Flavisolibacter tropicus: one gene and its partner. The protein of the gene in region 2 binds, or shares a complex with, the protein of the main gene of each other region. Links are inferred from orthologs where the notes say so. Each region holds a gene or a part of one and is shown on either strand. Other genes may lie near its edges.

Region 1 (4,312 bases), 3.0 Mb from region 2 along the record:
ACTTGCTTTTACCCGCTGTAATACTTCTTTATTAAGTTTCTTTGTAATACTTACGGTATACGCATTGTCGGGAATATAATCCAATAGGGCTACGCCGTTCTTAGCTAGTTGTTGCTTTACTTCTTCGTTTGGAATTGTTTCAAATTGAAGAATGGCAAAGGCTTTTTCCTTATGAAAGGCTTTTTTATTAAACTGCTCTATGGAATCAGTAATAATATTAGGAGCTGCATAAACGACTCCACTCTTTAAACGAATGGCCTTTTTCTCTTTCTGGGCAAACGCAAATCCACTTAACCCTAAAAGTACTGTTAGCAGAAAGTATTGGCGAAGCATCATAGCGATATTATACTATAAAAATAGTAAAAAGCAAACGGCTTTAAAATCAGGAAAGGCCAAAAGAATCGCCCGTTTGCAACTATTTTACAACAGCCATATGCATACGCTGTAAGAATGAGAATATATCCTGCATACTATTTGCCGGTTCTACCACCAACATAAACAGTTTGCCTACCTGTTTTAAACGGGCTTTGTTGGTTCCGGTTTGTAAATAATCTAAGATATTATTGAACAACGCCGATTCAAAATACGGTGAGTCTGGTCTATTAATGAAGTAACATTTTAATATATTATCCTTCAACATCAGTTTTTCAAAACCTAAGGCTACAGCCATTTTACGGCAACGAACGGTAATAAACAGGTCTTGAACCTGAGGGGGGATAGGTCCAAAGCGATCTACAAATTCGGTCTCCATCTGCTCCAATTCCTCATCGTTATCGCAGTTATCCAGCCGCGAATACAGCGATAATCGCTCTGTGATGTTTTCTACATATGAATCCGGAATCAAAATCTCCAGATCCGTGTCAATGGTACAATCTGCAACAAAGTCATCCTGTTTGGAGATTTCTTCTTTGAAAAGCTCTTTAAACTGAGTGCGTTTAAGTTCTTTAATGGCTTCTTCCAGGATCTTCTGGTACATCTCAAAGCCTATTTCTGCCATAAAGCCGCTCTGTTCGCCTCCCAACATATTACCGGCACCACGAATATCCAGGTCTCGCATGGCGATCTGGAAACCACTGCCTAGATCGCTATGCTGCTCTAAGGTTTGTAAGCGCTTACGGGAATCTGTTGGCAGGGTACTCATAGGCGGTGCCAAGAGATAACAAAATGCTTTTTTATTGCTTCGTCCTACACGGCCACGCAACTGGTGCAGATCACTTAGGCCAAACTGGTGAGCGTTGTTAACAACAATGGTATTGACGTTAGGAATATCCACTCCACTTTCTACGATATTGGTACAAACTAATACATCATACTTCTTATCGATAAAGTCTAATATGCGCTCTTCCAATTCATGCCCTTCCAGCTGACCATGCGCCCAACCAATACTTAGATCAGGACAAAGCCCTTGCAGGATACCAGCCATTTCTGCTAGTCCTTGTATGCGGTTATGAATAAAGAATACCTGGCCGCCCCGCTCCGTTTCAAAATAGATAGCATCCCGCACAAAGTCTTCCTGGTATACACGCACTTCAGTCTGTATGGGCTGACGGTTAGGTGGCGGGGTATTGATAATAGAAAGGTCACGAGCCCCCATCAGGCTAAACTGTAAGGTCCGGGGAATTGGCGTCGCCGTCAGTGTTAAACAGTCAATATTGGTCTTTAGCGTTTTAAGTTTTTCCTTATGCCCTACGCCAAACTTCTGTTCTTCGTCAATGATCATCAACCCAAGATCTCTAAACTTCACTTCTTTACCCAGCAGTGCGTGGGTTCCAACAATGATATCAATCTTCCCCTCTTCCAGTTTCTTCAGCGTTTCTTTCTTTTCTTTAGCCGTTTTAAAACGGTTAACATAATCTACCGTTACAGGGAAGTCCTTCAAGCGCTCACGTAATGTTTTATAATGCTGAAAGGCCAATATCGTCGTGGGCACCATGATGGCCGCCTGCTTGCCATCAACACAGGTTTTAAAAGCTGCCCGGATAGCGATCTCTGTTTTTCCAAAGCCTACATCACCGCAAACCAATCGGTCCATTGGCGATGGTGCTTCCATATCCTTCTTTACATCGGCAGTAGCCTTGCTTTGATCGGGTGTATCCTCATAGATAAATGAGGCCTCCAATTCCGTTTGCATGTAATTGTCGGGCGTATGCTGAAATCCTTGTTGCGCTTTCCGCTGGGCATATAGCTTGATCAAATCAAAGGCAATCTCTTTAACCTTTGTTTTGGTCTTTTCTTTCAGCTTGGACCATACATCACTACCCAGTTTATTGACCTTTGGTACGGTTCCTTCCTTGCCAGTGTACTTAGCAATCTTGTGCAGCGAATTGATATTGACGTACAATATATCGCTGTCTTTATAAATGATGCGAACCGCTTCTTGTAGCTTGCCATTCACTTCTATTTTCTGCAGTCCACTATATACGCCCACTCCATGATCTATATGCGTCACAAAATCACCAGGCTGTAGTTCACGTAATGAACGTAGGGTAAGCGCCTTATTCTTATTATAAGCTTGCTTGACCTTGTATTTGTGATAACGCTGGAAAATCTGGTGATCGGTATAAAAGATCAGCTTGAGATCTTCATCAATAAAACCTTCATGAATAGAGGTTGCCAGTGGAGTGAAGTTAATTTCCTGATTTAGGTCTTTAAATATGCTATACAGGCGTTCTAATTGCTTAGGATTTTCAGCAAACAGATTGAGTGTAAATCCTTTTGCCTCCCAGCTTTTAAGGTCCTTGATCAGCAAATCAAACTGTCTGTTAAAAGACGGTTGCTCCTTTGTATTGAACGCTATTTCAAAATGAAACTGAGAAGGGCGCTCATGTCCAAAATACAGCGTGTGCCGATTGGCCAGTTGCTCAAAGAAGGTATCAGCAGTGACGAAGTCATCTAAGGTTACTGTCCGCTTTTCTAACTGATCATCTTCTTCCGCTTGTGGTGGTCGCTCTGCTATCATTTGCAGGAACTGCTGCACGTCCTCTGCGCCCGTTAAAAGGCGCTCGCGTGTCAACTCCTCATCTTGTAACCACACAATAGTATTCTCCGGTAAGAAATCCAACAAAGACACTTTACCCGCTTCTTCCAATTGCGTTTCCACATTGGGAATGATACTTACCTGTAGCAAACGCCGCTCACTTAATTGTGTCTCTGGGTCAACAATACGAATTGAGTCTACATCATTACCAAAAAGCTCAATGCGATAAGGCTTATCGTTACCAAAAGAGTAAATATCTACTATACCACCCCGCACAGCAAACTGTCCAGGCTGATATACAAAATCAGTACGCTCAAAACCATAATTCACCAGTTTTTCATACAGCCTATCGGTATCCAGTACATCACCTGATTTTATGTAGATGATGTTTTCAGAGATCGCTTTGGAAATCACCACTTTTTCAAACACCGCTTCTGGGTAAGTTACCAATGCCCCTACTCGATTTCCGGCTCCTGCTGCAAACCTGGTCAAAGCCTCTGTCCGCAGCATCACGTGCGACGAATTTAGCAACCGATAGTTTTTTCGGTTCTTAAAAGAAGACGGGAAGTAAAAGATATTCAGTGCCTGCGTAAGGTTTTCCAGCGTATTATGAAAATACGCCGCATCCTCAGCATCATTACAAATGAACACATGATTCAACTGACTGCAAGAGGGATGCATAAATGCACCTGCTGCAATAAACTGTGATGCACTACCCCGCAGGTTTTTTAAATAGATTTTTTCAGGCTGGGCAAAAGAAAGCCGGTCCGCCAACTGAAAAAGGCGGGGCGATTGTTGATAGGTTTTCAGCAAATCCTGGACACTCATGAAGGGTGCAAAGGTAAAAATCTAAAACTATTAGTAATGCTAAAAACGCAAGTCTATTAAAAAAATGAAGTCCTATTGAAGCTTATTCTTAATCCCATTATTACTACAACCTAAACCGCTCGGAGTACTTTTCTCCATTATTACCAAATACTTTAAGAATATATACCCCTTTAGGGAACTGCACGGTACCAATATGCTGATCTACATAGCGATCTTTTTTAGTAAGCACCAATTGGCCTTCCGCATTATAGATCCGCATTTCAATTTTGGCCGTTGTAAGTCCACCCACTTTAATGAGTAGTTGCTGCTGGTTGGCAGAAATATATTGTATAAAGCCTGCTGTATTGGGTTGCTGATCTATTCCAGTAGTGGAGGAGGCCAGGTTAGTGGTATAAAGACCTCTACCATGAGTGGCCGCTACCAGCAATAGGTCGGAAGTCCGCAAGCGCAGCATATCGATTCGTGTATTGGGCAGGTTATTACTCTGCGGCACCCAAGCTGTACTGG
Region 2 (3,774 bases):
AGCTGTTTGAGAAGCATTAGAATCTGTAGCAGTAGGAGCTGTAGTAGTAGCTGGTGCTGTAGTGGCAGGAGCACTAACTGCGCCAGGAGTACCTGAAGCTAGTTGATAAGAACCTAATACAGGGAAAGTCTTTTCTACTGTTAAAGGAGCTGGCATTGGAAGTAGTTTATACTTCGCTGCAATAGAGTCTACCGTTGACTGAGCATTAACTGTTGCGCCAATAAATAGGGCAATGATTGCTGATAAAAAGGTGTTTTTCATTTGTTAGCAAATTATGTGATGGAAAGGTTTTTGCCCCTTCTAAGACAATATTGTGCCAAAAACGTTAATTGGGGGAAAACCCGCTAAAAAAATTTAATAGATGTTAAAGAAGTGCAAGAGAATGTATGGCACCGTATCTTCGCTTACTAAAAAATTTGGGAATTAACCGAATGAAAAAAGGGACAAAGAAGCCAATCGAAGTGCCGGTAGATGGAGAGTTTATTGAAGTATACGGCGCCAGAGAGCATAATTTGAAGAATATTGATATTAACATTCCTAAAAATCAGCTTGTTGTTATTACTGGTATAAGTGGTAGTGGTAAGTCTTCTTTAGCCTTCGATACCATCTTTGCAGAAGGACAGCGACGCTATATGGAAACCTTTGGAGCCTATGCCCGTCAGTTTATGGGCGAGATGGAGCGTCCAGATGTAGACAAAATCATGGGGTTATCTCCGGTTATCTCTATAGAACAAAAGACTACCAATAAAAACCCTCGTTCTACTGTTGGTACTGTCACGGAGATCTATGACTTCCTTCGTTTATTATATGCACGTGCCAGCGAGGCTTATTCTTACAACACCGGTAAGAAAATGGTTAAGTGGAGTGAAGATGAAATTGTCAATAACCTTTTCAAAAAGCTGGATGGCTATAAAGTAACATTTCTGGCACCTTTAGTAAGAGGTAGAAAAGGACATTACCGCGAACTATTTGAAGAAGTACGAAAGAAAGGTTTTTTAAAAGTTCGTGTAGATGGAGAAATAAAAGACCTAACGCCTAAAATGCAGTTGGACCGCTATAAGATTCATGATATAGAACTGGTAGTGGACCGTCTGAAAGTAGAAAAATCAATGCGCACACGCATTAGCCAAAGTGTACAACAATCGTTGAAGCTTGGTAAGGACCTGATGTTTGTGGCCTATGAAAAAGATAATGGAAGCGGTGCTGGTGAGGTATCTTATAGCCGTCAGTTGATGTGTGAAGACACGGGTATTTCGTATGAAGAACCATCACCAAACTCGTTTTCTTTTAACTCACCTTATGGTGCTTGTCCTACTTGTAAAGGCTTAGGGCAAGTATATAATGTAAGTATGAGTGCTATAATCCCTGATGATAGTTTAAGTATTAATGAGGGTGGTATAGCACCTTTGGGTGGCGAACGTGAGGCTTATTCTTTTAGACAGGTACAGCAACTAGCCAGACGCAATAAATTCAGTTTAGATAAGCCGGTTAAAGATTTGCCAGAGAAGGCATTAAACCTGTTGCTGTATGGAAAAGAAGAAGGAATAACAGGCGATGAACTGCATTTTGATGATGAAGAAATAAGTGAAGGTTCAAGCAATGGTGAGTTTGAAGGTGTTGTAAATCAAATAAAGCGTTGGTTTGCTACCAGTACATCCGAGGCCATACAGCGATGGGCAGAAGCTTTTATGGAGCTAACTACTTGCCCTACATGTAATGGTACACGCCTTAAAAAAGAAAGCTTGTGGTTCAAGGTAGATGGAAGAAATATTTCAGAACTCAGTCAATTGGACCTGGTGCAGCTTGCGGCTTGGTTTAAAGATATTGAGAGCCGTATGAGCCAAAAGCAAAATGTTATAGCCCGTGAGTTGAATAAGGAAATACGGGAGCGGTTGCAGTTTTTGCTGGATGTGGGATTAACCTACCTGACATTAAATAGACCAACGCGAACCCTAAGTGGGGGAGAGAGCCAGCGTATCCGCTTAGCTACGCAGATCGGATCTCAATTGCAAGGCATCACTTACATTTTGGATGAACCTTCTATTGGATTACACCAGCGTGATAACCACCGGTTAATTACGGCGTTAAAGAACCTTCGTGATATTGGAAACAGTGTGTTGGTTGTAGAGCATGATAAAGACATTATGTTGGCGGCAGACCATCTTATTGATATTGGCCCTAAGGCTGGCTATCATGGTGGCCGCGTGATGGGACAGGGCAAACCGGAAGATGTTTTGAGAAATGATACCCTGACAGCACATTTTTTAAATGGCGAAAGAGAAATTGAAGTTCCAAAGGAGCGTCGTAAAGGCAATGGTAAGACTATTACATTGAAAGGTGTAACAGGGAATAATTTAAAGAATGTAAGTACTACATTCCCATTAGGTAAGTTTATCGTTGTTTCTGGTGTTAGCGGTAGTGGAAAATCAACACTAATTAATGATACGCTGTATCCGATCTTATCGCATCACTGTTATGGATCTAAGGGTACACCTATGCCTTATAAATCCATAAAAGGCTTAGAGCATATTGATAAGGTCATTGAAATTGATCAAACGCCTATCGGGCGTACACCGCGGAGCAACCCCGCTACCTATTGTGGCTTCTTTACAGAAATCAGAACACTGTTTGCTTCAATTCCTGAAGCAAAGATCCGTGGCTACAATGCAGGACGCTTTTCCTTTAATGTGAAAAGCGGCCGTTGTGAAGTGTGCGAAGGTGGTGGTATGCGGGTTATTGAAATGAACTTCCTGCCCGATGTATATGTGCATTGCGAAAAGTGCAATGGTAAGCGCTACAACAGGGAAACATTAGAGATCCGCTACAAAGGAAAGTCCATTGCCGATGTATTGGACCTAACAGTAGAAGAGGCGGTAGAGTTTTTTCAAAATGTTCCCTTCCTTTACAGAAAAATCAAAGTGTTGCAAGATGTAGGGTTAGGGTACATCACGCTTGGGCAATCGGCCGTTACCTTATCAGGTGGTGAAGCGCAGCGTGTAAAACTGGCAACTGAGCTGGCGAAGAAAGATACAGGTAAGACCTTTTATATTTTAGATGAGCCAACTACAGGCTTGCATTTTGAAGATATCCATCACTTGTTAGAGGTACTTAATAAATTGGTGGATAGAGGTAATACGGTACTGGTTATTGAACATAATCTGGATGTTGTGAAAGTAGCAGACCATATTATTGATCTTGGCCCTGAAGGGGGTTCTGGTGGAGGACAGATTTTGTTTGAAGGTACACCGGAAGACCTGGTTAAAGTTAAAGCAAGCTTTACAGGGCAGTTCTTAAAAGATGAATTGAAGCCCAGGAAAAAACTGTTGAATTAAACGCTAGTAGGTAAATAAAAAAAGCCGCATAAATCAGAAGAATTTATGCGGCTTTTTTTATTTGTAAATGACTTATGGTTGTTGAAACAAAGAGCGTTTATTGATTCCAGTAAGGGGAGACAGAGAATGATTAATAAAATTGTAATTAGCGTACTATAGGGAACGGATTAGGTTTATTCAACCAGGATTTGAATTTTATTAAGTTCTCTGTCGCTTACTGGAAAGATCTTATTCTAATTTAGAAGTTGTTTCAGTTAATATACATAATTCTTAGTAGAATGTTGGACAACGCATTTGTTTTGCTTGTCTGGACTCTAATGAATTTGGATCTGGCATCACCCATCCAAAGCGGATTATGCCAGTAAACCAAGAGTCTTTTTCTTTTCCGCCATCACCTCTTTGTTCACCAACCTGCGGACGAATACGCAGTACACTTCCATTT

The links.
Region 1: the proteins of uvrA (region 2) and mfd are in contact, whole or in part, in a crystal structure (PDB 4DFC), measured with the Escherichia coli proteins. The link is inferred for Flavisolibacter tropicus from one-to-one orthologs.

The regions. Positions count from the first base shown.
Region 1 is NZ_CP011390.1:4,848,433-4,852,744, reverse strand. Bases 216-4,205 are described here. They hold mfd (transcription-repair coupling factor), read right to left. Parts: upstream 3,806-4,205; coding sequence 416-3,805; downstream 216-415. Other genes in these bases: SY85_RS20820 (T9SS type A sorting domain-containing protein), read right to left, coding at 3,909-4,205; SY85_RS20830 (S8 family serine peptidase), read right to left, coding at 216-336. In the rest of the region: more of SY85_RS20830, read right to left, coding at 1-215; more of SY85_RS20820, read right to left, coding at 4,206-4,312. UniProt on the Escherichia coli protein: Couples transcription and DNA repair by recognizing RNA polymerase (RNAP) stalled at DNA lesions. Mediates ATP-dependent release of RNAP and its truncated transcript from the DNA, and recruitment of nucleotide excision repair machinery to the damaged site.
Region 2 is NZ_CP011390.1:1,886,446-1,890,219, reverse strand. Bases 81-3,532 are described here. They hold uvrA (excinuclease ABC subunit UvrA), read left to right. Parts: upstream 81-431; coding sequence 432-3,332; downstream 3,333-3,532. Other genes in these bases: SY85_RS07905 (hypothetical protein), read right to left, coding at 81-261. Also shown: more of SY85_RS07905, read right to left, coding at 1-80; SY85_RS07895 (hypothetical protein), read right to left, coding at 3,603-3,774. UniProt on the Escherichia coli protein: The UvrABC repair system catalyzes the recognition and processing of DNA lesions. UvrA is an ATPase and a DNA-binding protein. A damage recognition complex composed of 2 UvrA and 2 UvrB subunits scans DNA for abnormalities.